3 regions of the Rhizobium sp. BK512 genome follow, and region 1 is predicted to be linked to each of the others. Evidence: predicted binding sites of a transcription regulator. Region 1 holds the regulator's gene; each other region holds the start of a gene.

Region 1 (3,278 bases):
GAACCGCAACCACGGCGCGTGCGCCCAAGCGCAACACCTCTGCTCCCCGCGCCCCGAACTATGCATCTCGCATCGCCACCCGCACCGTGACGCGCCAGCAGGGCGCAACGATGCTGAAGGAAGAGATCGAGATCGAAACGGTCGAGGAAATGGAATACGTGCCGGCCAAAAACGTGGTCGTGCCTATTTCACGTCGCCTCGGCCTGACGGAACTGACGGAGCGCACCTGCAAGTGGCCGGTCGGCGATCCGCTGAAGGACGATTTCTACTTCTGCGGCTGCGACTCCCCGGATTCATCGCCCTATTGCAACTACCACCAGCGTCTCGCCTATCAGCCGGTGAGCGAACGCCGTAAGGCTGTCCGGGTCGCCTGAGCAGCGATCTTGCAACAGACGCAATGTATCATCACCCCTCCTCGCCTGGCGCGGAGGGGTGATTTTTTAGCCGGCACAGGAACGCCGGAAAACGGCTCCTGACCGCGATCTGCGGAAGGCCGATCTCTGCCGGCATCCACCCTGCCTGACAATGCGAGCTTATGTGGCCAAGACCATCGATGCGTTTCAGCCCCAAGGCTGGCATGGACCGGTGGTCATGGCGCTGTAGCGCGATTTTCTGATACAGATGCGGTATTCTGGTGGAGTAGCACGGCGCAAATAGTCGCTTGGGGGGTGCCAATGGAGATCGATCCAAAGCGGATGACAATGGGGTTCGTCGGGGCGGGCACGATTACCGAGGCTGTCGTCACCGGATTGGGCAAGACGGCGTTTCGCGACACACCCATCGCGCTGTCACCTCGCAACGCAGGCGTCGCCTCCCGCCTCGCGGCGGCAAACGGGAATGTGTCTATCGCTCTGGGCAACCAGGATGTTCTCGACCGCTCCGATCTCGTATTTTTGGCAGTGAGGCCGCAAATTGCCGAGGAGGTCATCCGCTCGCTCCGATTTCGGCCGGGCCACCATGTCATCAGCTTTGTCGCGGCCACGCCAATGGATCAACTGCTGGCGTGGATCGATCGGCCGGTTCGCCTGAGCCTGGCAATTCCACTTCCGTTCGTCGCAGATCTCCAGGGGGCGACTGCGATCTACCCGCCCGACGAGGTCTCCCACACACTCTTTTCGGCGCTCGGAACGGCGATCCAGGTTGAAGACAAGCAGGAGTTCGAACTTCTCGCGGTGGCGAGCTGCCTGATGGCCAGCTATTTCGGCATCCTGGACGCGACGTCGACCTGGCTGCAGAGCAAGGGGCTCTCGGGAACGGCTGGCGACGCCTACCTCCGTCAATTGTTTTCCGGCCTCGCCCATGCTGCCCGTTCAAAACCTGTCGCGAGTTTCGATGAACTCATCGGCGAGCATTCGACCAAGGGCGGATTGAACGAACAGGTGCTCGAAGACTTTCGTGCGTTTGGCGGCACTGCGGCTCTGCAAAAGGCTCTTGATCGAATTCTTGTGCGCATCCGTCTGTAAAAAGCAGATCCTTTCGAGGTTCGCTTTCGGCGCCTGGTGTCGGCTTTCGTAAGGAGCTAGGGGCGCCAGATAGACAAACGGGCCGCCCGGCAAGCGAGCGACCCGTCTGGACCTCCGATCACTCGGATTAAGCTTAAGCTTCCATGGAATATCCCGCGCCGCGCACGGTGCGGATGACATCCTGCATGTTGGAGAAATTCAGCGCCTTGCGCAGGCGGCCGACATGGACGTCGACGGTGCGCTCGTCCACGTAGATATCATGGCCCCAGACGCCGTCGAGAAGCTGCGAGCGGGAGAAGACGCGGCCCGGCGAGGACATCAGGAATTCCAGCAGGCGGAATTCGGTCGGGCCGAGGCGGACTTCGCGGCTCTTGCGATGGACGCGGTGCGTTTCGCGATCGAGCTCGATATCACCACATTTCAGAACGGTGGAGAGCACCTCGGGACGGGCGCGTCGGAGCATCGCCTTGACGCGGGCGACGAGTTCCGGCGTCGAGAAGGGCTTGACGACATAGTCGTCCGCGCCGGTCGAAAGACCGCGAACGCGCTCGCTCTCTTCGCCGCGCGCCGTCAGCATGATGATCGGCAGGCGCTCGGTTTCCGGCCGCATGCGCAGCCGGCGGCAGAGCTCGATGCCGGAAACGCCCGGCAGCATCCAGTCAAGGATGAGCAGGTCCGGCGTGCGCTCCTGAAGCCGGATTTCGGCTTCGTCGCCACGAAGGATCGTATCCACCTCGAAACCTTCGGCTTCAAGGTTGTAGCGGAGAAGCACGCTCAGCGCCTCTTCATCTTCAACAACTGCAACTCTTGGGATCATGCGTGTCAGTCTCCTAATGCATGATCCTTAAACCGGGGGTGATTTAAGCAAGGGACCATGCAAGAACTCGGAATTGGCTGCGACCCTGCGCGCCCCCGACGGGGCGCGCACGCAATCGGCAGGTCCGGATTACTCCGTGACCGCACCAACGGTATTGGAGCTGTCGTCCTTCGGACGCTCGCCTTCCGGCTGGGCGCCGGTTGCCATGTAGTAGATCGTCTCGGCGATGTTGGTCGCGTGGTCGCCGATGCGCTCGATGTTCTTGGCGCAGAAGAGAAGATGCGTGCAGCTCGTGATGTTGCGCGGATCTTCCATCATGTAGGTGAGGAGTTCGCGGAACAGCGAGGTGTACATCGCGTCGATCTCGTCGTCGCGCTCGCGGATGGACTTGGCCTTGTCGGCCGAGCGATTGGTGTAGACGTCGAGCACTTCCTTGAGCTGGACCAGCGCCAGTTCGGAGAGATGCTCGAGACCGCGGGCGAGCTTGCGCGGAACGCCGGTGCTCTGCACCGCTATGACGCGCTTTGCCGTGTTCTTGCCGAGATCGCCGACGCGCTCGAGGTCGGCGGCGATGCGGATCGAACCCATGATCTCGCGAAGGTCGGAGGCCATCGGCTGGCGACGGGCGATCGTGACGATCGCCTTGTCGTTGATCTCGCGTTCAGCGTGATCGAGGATCACGTCGTCGGAAATGACCTTCTGAGCGAGTGCGGTGTCACCGTTGACCAGCGCGCGAACTGCGTCGGCGCCCATCTGTTCGGCAAGACCACCCATCTCGGAAATGCGCCGGGACAGGAACTTCAGATCGTCGTCATAGGCGGAAAAAATATGTGTCGATGCCATGGGGCTTTGTCCTCGAAAATCGGGAAGGCTTCACATTGCCAAAATCAGCCAAACCGGCCCATGATATAGTCCTGGGTGCGCGGATCGTCCGGATTGGTGAACATCTTGTCAGTATCGTTTTCCTCGACCAGGTTGCCGAGGTGGAACATGGCCGT
Region 2 (3,278 bases), on a different contig from region 1:
ACTGCGGCCCCAAGGGGCAGGGCTGCCATGCCGACGGCAGCGCGGGCATGTTTGCCGGCTTCGCCAAGTACGTTGGCAATCAGGTTCGAAGCACCGTTGATGACAAGGTGCTGTTCGATGAAATCAGGCGTCGAGGCAACGAAGCCGTTGAGCTTGATGACGCGGCGGATGCGGCCGAGGTCGCCGCCGAGAGCCGCCTTTGCCTGAGCGAGAATATTGATGGCGCAAAGCTCTGCCGCGCGCTGGCCGGTGGCGACATCGACATTCTTGCCGAGATGGCCCGACACGGCCACCTTGCCGCCTTCAAGCGGCAGCTGGCCGGAGATGGTGAGCAGATTGCCGCTGATGACATAGGGGACATAATTGGCGGCGGGTGCGGCAGCTTCGGGCAGGGTTATCCCCATTTCCGAGAGACGCGTTGCGATTTGATCGGACATTTTCGTCTCCGCTTTTGTTGTCAATTCTTCAAAAATTATGCATCAAGACTAGAATCTTTAATGTGACAGTTTCGAGCCTCGACTTGGCCGCCTCGATTTGGCCGAAACGGTTCTTATAACATCGCGGACGAGTCCAACAGGAGTTAATGAATGTTCCGATCGTCACTTGCCGCTCTTCTTCTCGCAAGCGTCTCCGCCAATGTTTCGGCGGCCGCGCCGGCGACGAGCGCTGCGATCGCGACCGGGCTTGTCGCTCACCGCGCCGTCTACGACCTGGAACTGAAGGATGCTTCGGAACGCTCGGGCATCGCTTCCATGTATGGCCGCATGGTCTATGAGTTCGACGGCAATTACTGCGAAGGCTTCACCACCAACTTCCGCTTCGTCACCCAGATCGACACCGGCGACAACGTGCGCGTCAGCGATCAGCAGACCAAAACCTTTGAAAGCCTGAAGGACGGCAAGTTCACTTTCGACACCAAGTCCTTCACCGACGATCAGCTCGACAAGGAAGTCAACGGTGCGGCCGAAGACAAGCCGGAGGGTGTGAAGGTCGATCTCAAGCAGCCGGCAAGCCGTGAACTGCAGCTCGCGGAAAGCCGTTTTCCGACCGAGCACATGCTCGACGTCATCCAGAACGCCAAGGACGGCAAGCGTTTCTTCGAGGCGCGCGTTTTCGACGGCTCTGACGACGGCGACAAATCCCTGGTAACGACGACGATCGTGGGCAAGCAGGAAACTCCGGCTGCGGACGAGGCCGATGCCGACAATGCCGGCGAGTTTGCCAAGTCTTCGTTCTGGCCGGTGACGATCTCCTATTTTAACGAGAATGCCAAATCCGATACGCTGCCGGTCTACCGCATGTCGTTCAAGCTCTATGAGAACGGCATCACCCGGGATCTGACGATGGATTATGGAGACTTCGTCCTGACCGGCAAGCTCGCCAAGCTCGAGCTGCTCGACAAGAAGGCTGCGCCTGCCTGCCAGTAAGACGGCTTTTGCGCCGACGTAAGCGCCTGTCATAAAACAGTATTTCTAGTACAGCTAAACTGTCGTCCCGCAGATGAGTCGCCGCGGGCCGGTCTTTGCGGAAATCTGCCTTTCCGGTCCTGCATGGCGTTTGACCCATTTGCTCCGATTATGGGGTCACAATTCGTAACACCAATTGCGCCGCAAGCCGAGAAAGACGACCCGAATGGCCGATACCGATCTCGCGACTGTCCAGAATGCTCCCCTGCCGGCGATCGCCGCCGACCCCCGGGAAGTCGCCCGGATTACGGACACTATCCGCATTGCGGACCGTGCCGGCATCTCCGTTTACGGCGACCGCGCGCAGCAAGCCGTCAGTGACTATGCCGACAGGATCCTGCGCGAGGTGCGCAATAAGGATCTTGGCGAGGTCGGAAAGCTTTTGACCGACATCATCCTGAAATCGAAGAGCCTTGATCCCGCGTCGATCAAGGACAGGGGTTTCCTGAGCCGCGTGTTCCTCTCCGCCAAGGCGCGTCTCGAGCGCTTCAAGGAGGAGTTCGAGGATGTCGCCGGCCAGATTGACCGTATCGGCCTGGAGCTCGACCGCCACAAGGATACGCTGCGTCGCGACATCGCCCTGCTCGACGACCTGCATGAAGAGACGATGCAGTCGATCGTGAAGCTCGATGCCTATGTCCAGGCGGGCAAGAATTTCGCCGAGCAGTTTCGATTGATCGAGCTACCGAAGCTGAAGAGCGCGGCCGATGCCGCATCCTCCAGCCCCGGCGGCGGCATGCTGGAAGCCCAGACCTATCAGGACAGTGTCCAGGCGCTCGACCGGCTTGAAAAGCGCATCTTCTATCTGCAGCAGGCACGCCAGCTCGGCATTCAGCAGCTTCCGCAGATCCGCATCGTCCAGGCCGGCGACGAGACGCTGATCGAGAACCTGCAGGCGACCTCGGCGCTGACGGTTCCTGCCTGGAAGCAGAAGATGGTGATCCTTCTGGGGCTCACACGGCAGAAATCGGCCCTGGACCTGCAGAAGACGGTGACCGACGCCACCAATGACATGATCCGCCAGGCTTCTGAAATGATGAAGGATCAGGCGATCGCCATCGAGCAGCAGTCGCAGCGCGGCATTGTCGATATGGATACACTTGCCAAGGCCAATCAGGATCTGATCGATACCGTCACTGGCGTACTGCGCGTGCAGGAAGAGGGGCGCAAGAAGCGTGCACAGGCCGAGCAGCAGATGGAACAGCTGACAATCGACCTCAAAAAGGCGATGACCCAGGCGTGAGCGGCAAAATCATTATCCGATCACTCGTGTCCGCGCTCACCCTGTCCGGCCTGGTGGCACTGGCAGGCTGCGATGCTTTCACCAGCGGCCCGAATTTTTCCATCGTTTCCGGCTCGGAAAACACCATCCTGCAGCCGATCGTCGAGGAATTCTGCAAGGAGAAGCACGCGACCTGCTCCTTCAAATATGAGGGGACGCTCGATATCGGCCTTGCGCTGCAAAGCGATCAAGGCGTGGAACAGGATGCCGTGTGGCCGGCCTCCAGCGTCTGGGTCGACATGTTCGATGCCAAACGCAGGGTCAAGGACCTGACATCGGTGGCACAGACACCCGTCATCCTTGGCGTGCGCAAGTCGAAGGCCGAGCAGCTCGGTTGGGTCGGCAAGGATGTCTTCATGAAGGATATCCTGACAGCGGTGAACAGCGGATCGCTGCAATTCCTGATGACATCGGCCACCCAGTCGAATTCCGGCGCCAGCGCCTATCTCGCCATGCTTTCAAGCGCGCTCGGCAACAAGCCTGTCATCGAGCCGGGCGATCTCGACAACAAGACTGTGCAGGACACAGTT
Region 3 (3,278 bases), on a different contig from region 1:
TCGAAGATCAGTTCGGGCGCCGCGCGGGAGTCGGAACAGGCAATCATGAGCGTTGTCGGACTTTGCCCATTTTCCGCAAGTTGCCGATACCTGTCGCGGGCATCGGCATAGCGCCCACTCATGAAGTTGCGATAACCGTCCAGGAGGGAGTTGGGAAATCTCGTCATGCTCTTGGATTAGCGCGCGAGCGAGCCAAGATCAACTGCTGCGCTGCAAAAGCATCAGCCCTATTTTTTCCGCCGTTGCGCAGGGTGGAAGAGATGACGCATCTGCACCATCGCCATGGGCGTCAAGAGGCTGGAGGCATCGCTTGCCAGCATCAGTTCGTTACTGCCGCGCTTGACGGCGCGCGCCAGCACTTCGAACACGCTGGCGGTCGCCAGCTGCAGCGCCTTCTCATCCTCCATCCCCGAGAGCAGACGAGAGAGGAAAAGAGCGGCCAGCAGATCTCCGAGGCCGTTGGGCGCGTTCTCGACGACACGATGTTCTGCAAGCAGAGCATGCTTACCGGAGAGATAGAGATTGCCCGTGCCGCCCGCCATCATCGGCACCGCCGATGTGACCAGCATGCGCGAGGGACCGAGCGAAAGGGCGGCCTCCATGACCGCGTTGTTGTCATCGAGGGCGGCGCCCGACAGCCAGGCAAGTTCGTATCGGTTGGGCGTGGCGAGCGAAGCAAGTGGTATCAGGTGATCACGGATCGCCTCGGCTGTAGCTTCGGGCACGTAGAGGCCACCGAGATCGCCCATGACCGGATCGCAGACATAGAGCAGTTCCGGATTCCTCTCGCGCAACGACGCAACGAGCTTCGCGACGGAACGGGCTTGGGCCGCGTTTCCGAAATAGCCCGACAGGACGGCCTTGACCTCGCCGATCCACGGCGCGCGGATGAGATCATCGATCGCGGCTTCGAAATCAGCCTCGGCGAAAGTAAGCCGTGTCGAACGGCCATGGCCTGGATGCCAGGGCAACACGATCGTCGGTAGCGCCCAAACCTGGTGGCCGAGCGTTTCCAGCGCGAAGACCGCGGCACGGTTTCCGACCGACCCGCGCACGACATGGCTGGAGATGACGATGACTGCGCCCGCTGCGTTTTCCGACATGGCATCCGGTTCCGAATTTCGACTGCCGTTGATGATCTTTTTGACGAGGCGCTGTCAACCATTCTTCATGCGAGCGTGGAAATGTGCGGCGGGACGGAAAAGCCGGATAAAGTGATTTTACCGTCCGTCGGCATGAAACGACCCAAAAACTTTCGAAATCTCTCGTAAGCATAGCCAAAAAAGCACGAAAACGACTTTTCGAGGCCCTCTTTTAGAGATTCTTTCGAAGAACCTTCTGCTAACTTGCCCACATCAAAACAATCGGGGGGATGATCCATGGCCGCCAGAAACAATCCGAAACGGGAAAAGCAGATCGAGAGCGCGCGCAAGATCGCAGCCGCGACCGGTGAGCCGCATCTCGATCCCGAAATCCTCTTCGGCCGCGCAAGCGGCGACGATCTCGAACTCTACACGCCGGAAATGCTTGCGCTTTCCGCCGTACACTCGGCAGCCGAAATCGCCGCCTGGAGCGGCAAGACACCGCGTGTCAGCATCGACACGGTCGCCGATGTCACCCCCGATGGCATCGCAGTCTCCATCCTTTCGGTGACGGATCACAACAAGCCCTTCCTGTACGAATCCGTCATGGGCGAGGTGACCAGCACTTATCGCGACATCTGCATGGCAGTTCATCCGATCCTGATCCTGGAGGACGGCAAGGCCCCGGAACTCTATTCCGCTGATGTAGCGAGCGACCCGGCTAAGCGCGTTAGCCACATCCAGCTTCACGTTTCGCCGCTCAGCCCCTCCCAGGCCGCCGACCTGATCAAGCGGATCAAGGCAGTGCTCGAGCAGGTGGAACTTGCCGTTTCCGATTGGAAGCCAATGCTCGCCCGCGTCGATGAGGTCATTTCAGAGCTCTCGAACTACAGCGCCAGCCGCAAGAAGGTCGACCGCGACGAAGCGATCGCCTTCCTGACCTGGCTGCGCGACGAGAACTTCACTTTCCTCGGTATGCGCGACTACGTTTATTCCGGCAAAGGCCCGGATGCGAATGTCGAACGCGACAAGGGAACGGGTCTCGGCATTCTCTCCAATCCCGAAGTTCTCGTGCTGCGCACCGGCAAGGACGCCGTGACGACCACGCCGGAAATCCTCGCATTCCTCGACGGTCCAGACTTCCTGATCGTCACCAAGGCCAATGTGAAATCCATAGTCCATCGCCGCGCCTATATGGACTATGTCGGCGTCAAGCGCTTCGACTCCCAGGGGAATGTGACAGGCGAGTTGCGCATTGTCGGCCTCTTCACCTCGACTGCCTACACCTCCTCGGCATCTGAAATTCCGCTGCTGCGCTCCAAGATCGAGAAGGTGAAGGAGCATTTCGGCTTCGACCCGATGAGCCATTCCGGCCGCATGCTCGACAATACACTGGAATCCTACCCCCGCGATGATCTCTTCCAGATCGATACCCCGCTGCTTGCGACCTTCGCCGAGCAGATCAACGATCTCGCCGACCGCCCGCGCGTACGCGTGCTGCCGCGCATCGACCATTTCGACCGCTTCGTCTCCGTCATCGTCTTCGTGCCGCGAGAGGAATATGACTCGATCGTGCGAGAGCGCATCGGCACTTATCTGAAGACTGTCTATGATGGCCGCGTTTCCGCCTACTATCCGGCCTTTCCAGAAGGCGGTGTCGCACGCGTTCACTTCATCATCGGCCGCTCGGGTGGCAAGACGCCGCGCATCCATCAGGCCAAGCTCGAGGAGACGATCCGCCAGATCACCGCGCGCTGGGACAGCCGTTTCGAGATGCTCGCCGGCCCCAAGGCGCCGAAGCTCGGCGTCAGCAACGCCTTCCAGGAAGCCTTCACGCCGGATGAAGCGGTCGGCGATCTGCCCGACATCACCGCATGCGCCGCCGGCGAGCCGATCCGCATCGAATTCTACTATCGCCAGGACGACGAACGCGGCCGCATCCTGTCGCTGAAGATCTTCCATAGCGGAGAGCAGCTGCCGCTGTCGCGCCGCGTGCCTCTCCTCGAAAACCTCGGCTTCAACGTCCTGAGCGAACGTACCTTCGATATCGAAGTTCCGGCCGCCGACGGCGCGATCAACATCGTCGTGCTGCACGACATGGAACTCGAGGCCCGCAGCGGTGCGGACATTGACCTCGCACGTTTTGGCGCACCGCTCGAAGAAGCCTTCGTCGCAGCCTTCAGCGACACGATCGAC

The links. Region 1 encodes PhoB, which activates phosphate uptake and scavenging genes when phosphate is short. Its sites were predicted from a motif close to TGTCATNNANCTGTCAT; they were not measured.
Region 2: the regulator PhoB is predicted to act here: its motif matches at 1,455-1,471, upstream of FHX06_RS09870 (toxic anion resistance protein).
Region 3: the regulator PhoB is predicted to act here: its motif matches at 1,156-1,172, upstream of FHX06_RS23830 (NAD-glutamate dehydrogenase).

Annotation. Positions count from the first base shown of each region.
Region 1 is NZ_JACIAS010000004.1:495,511-498,788, reverse strand. It holds gene FHX06_RS17630 (GcrA family cell cycle regulator) at 1-374, shown strand, start outside; gene FHX06_RS17625 (pyrroline-5-carboxylate reductase) at 675-1,463, shown strand; gene phoB (phosphate regulon transcriptional regulator PhoB) at 1,597-2,280, opposite strand; gene phoU (phosphate signaling complex protein PhoU) at 2,410-3,123, opposite strand; gene pstB (phosphate ABC transporter ATP-binding protein PstB) at 3,168-3,278, opposite strand, start outside.
Region 2 is NZ_JACIAS010000002.1:802,976-806,253, reverse strand. It holds gene FHX06_RS09880 (RidA family protein) at 1-437, opposite strand, end outside; gene FHX06_RS09875 (cell envelope integrity EipB family protein) at 588-1,427, shown strand; gene FHX06_RS09870 (toxic anion resistance protein) at 1,633-2,709, shown strand; gene FHX06_RS09865 (VWA domain-containing protein) at 2,724-3,278, shown strand, end outside.
Region 3 is NZ_JACIAS010000007.1:91,350-94,627, reverse strand. It holds gene FHX06_RS23840 (carbonic anhydrase) at 1-167, opposite strand, end outside; gene pdxY (pyridoxal kinase PdxY) at 228-1,103, opposite strand; gene FHX06_RS23830 (NAD-glutamate dehydrogenase) at 1,380-3,278, shown strand, end outside.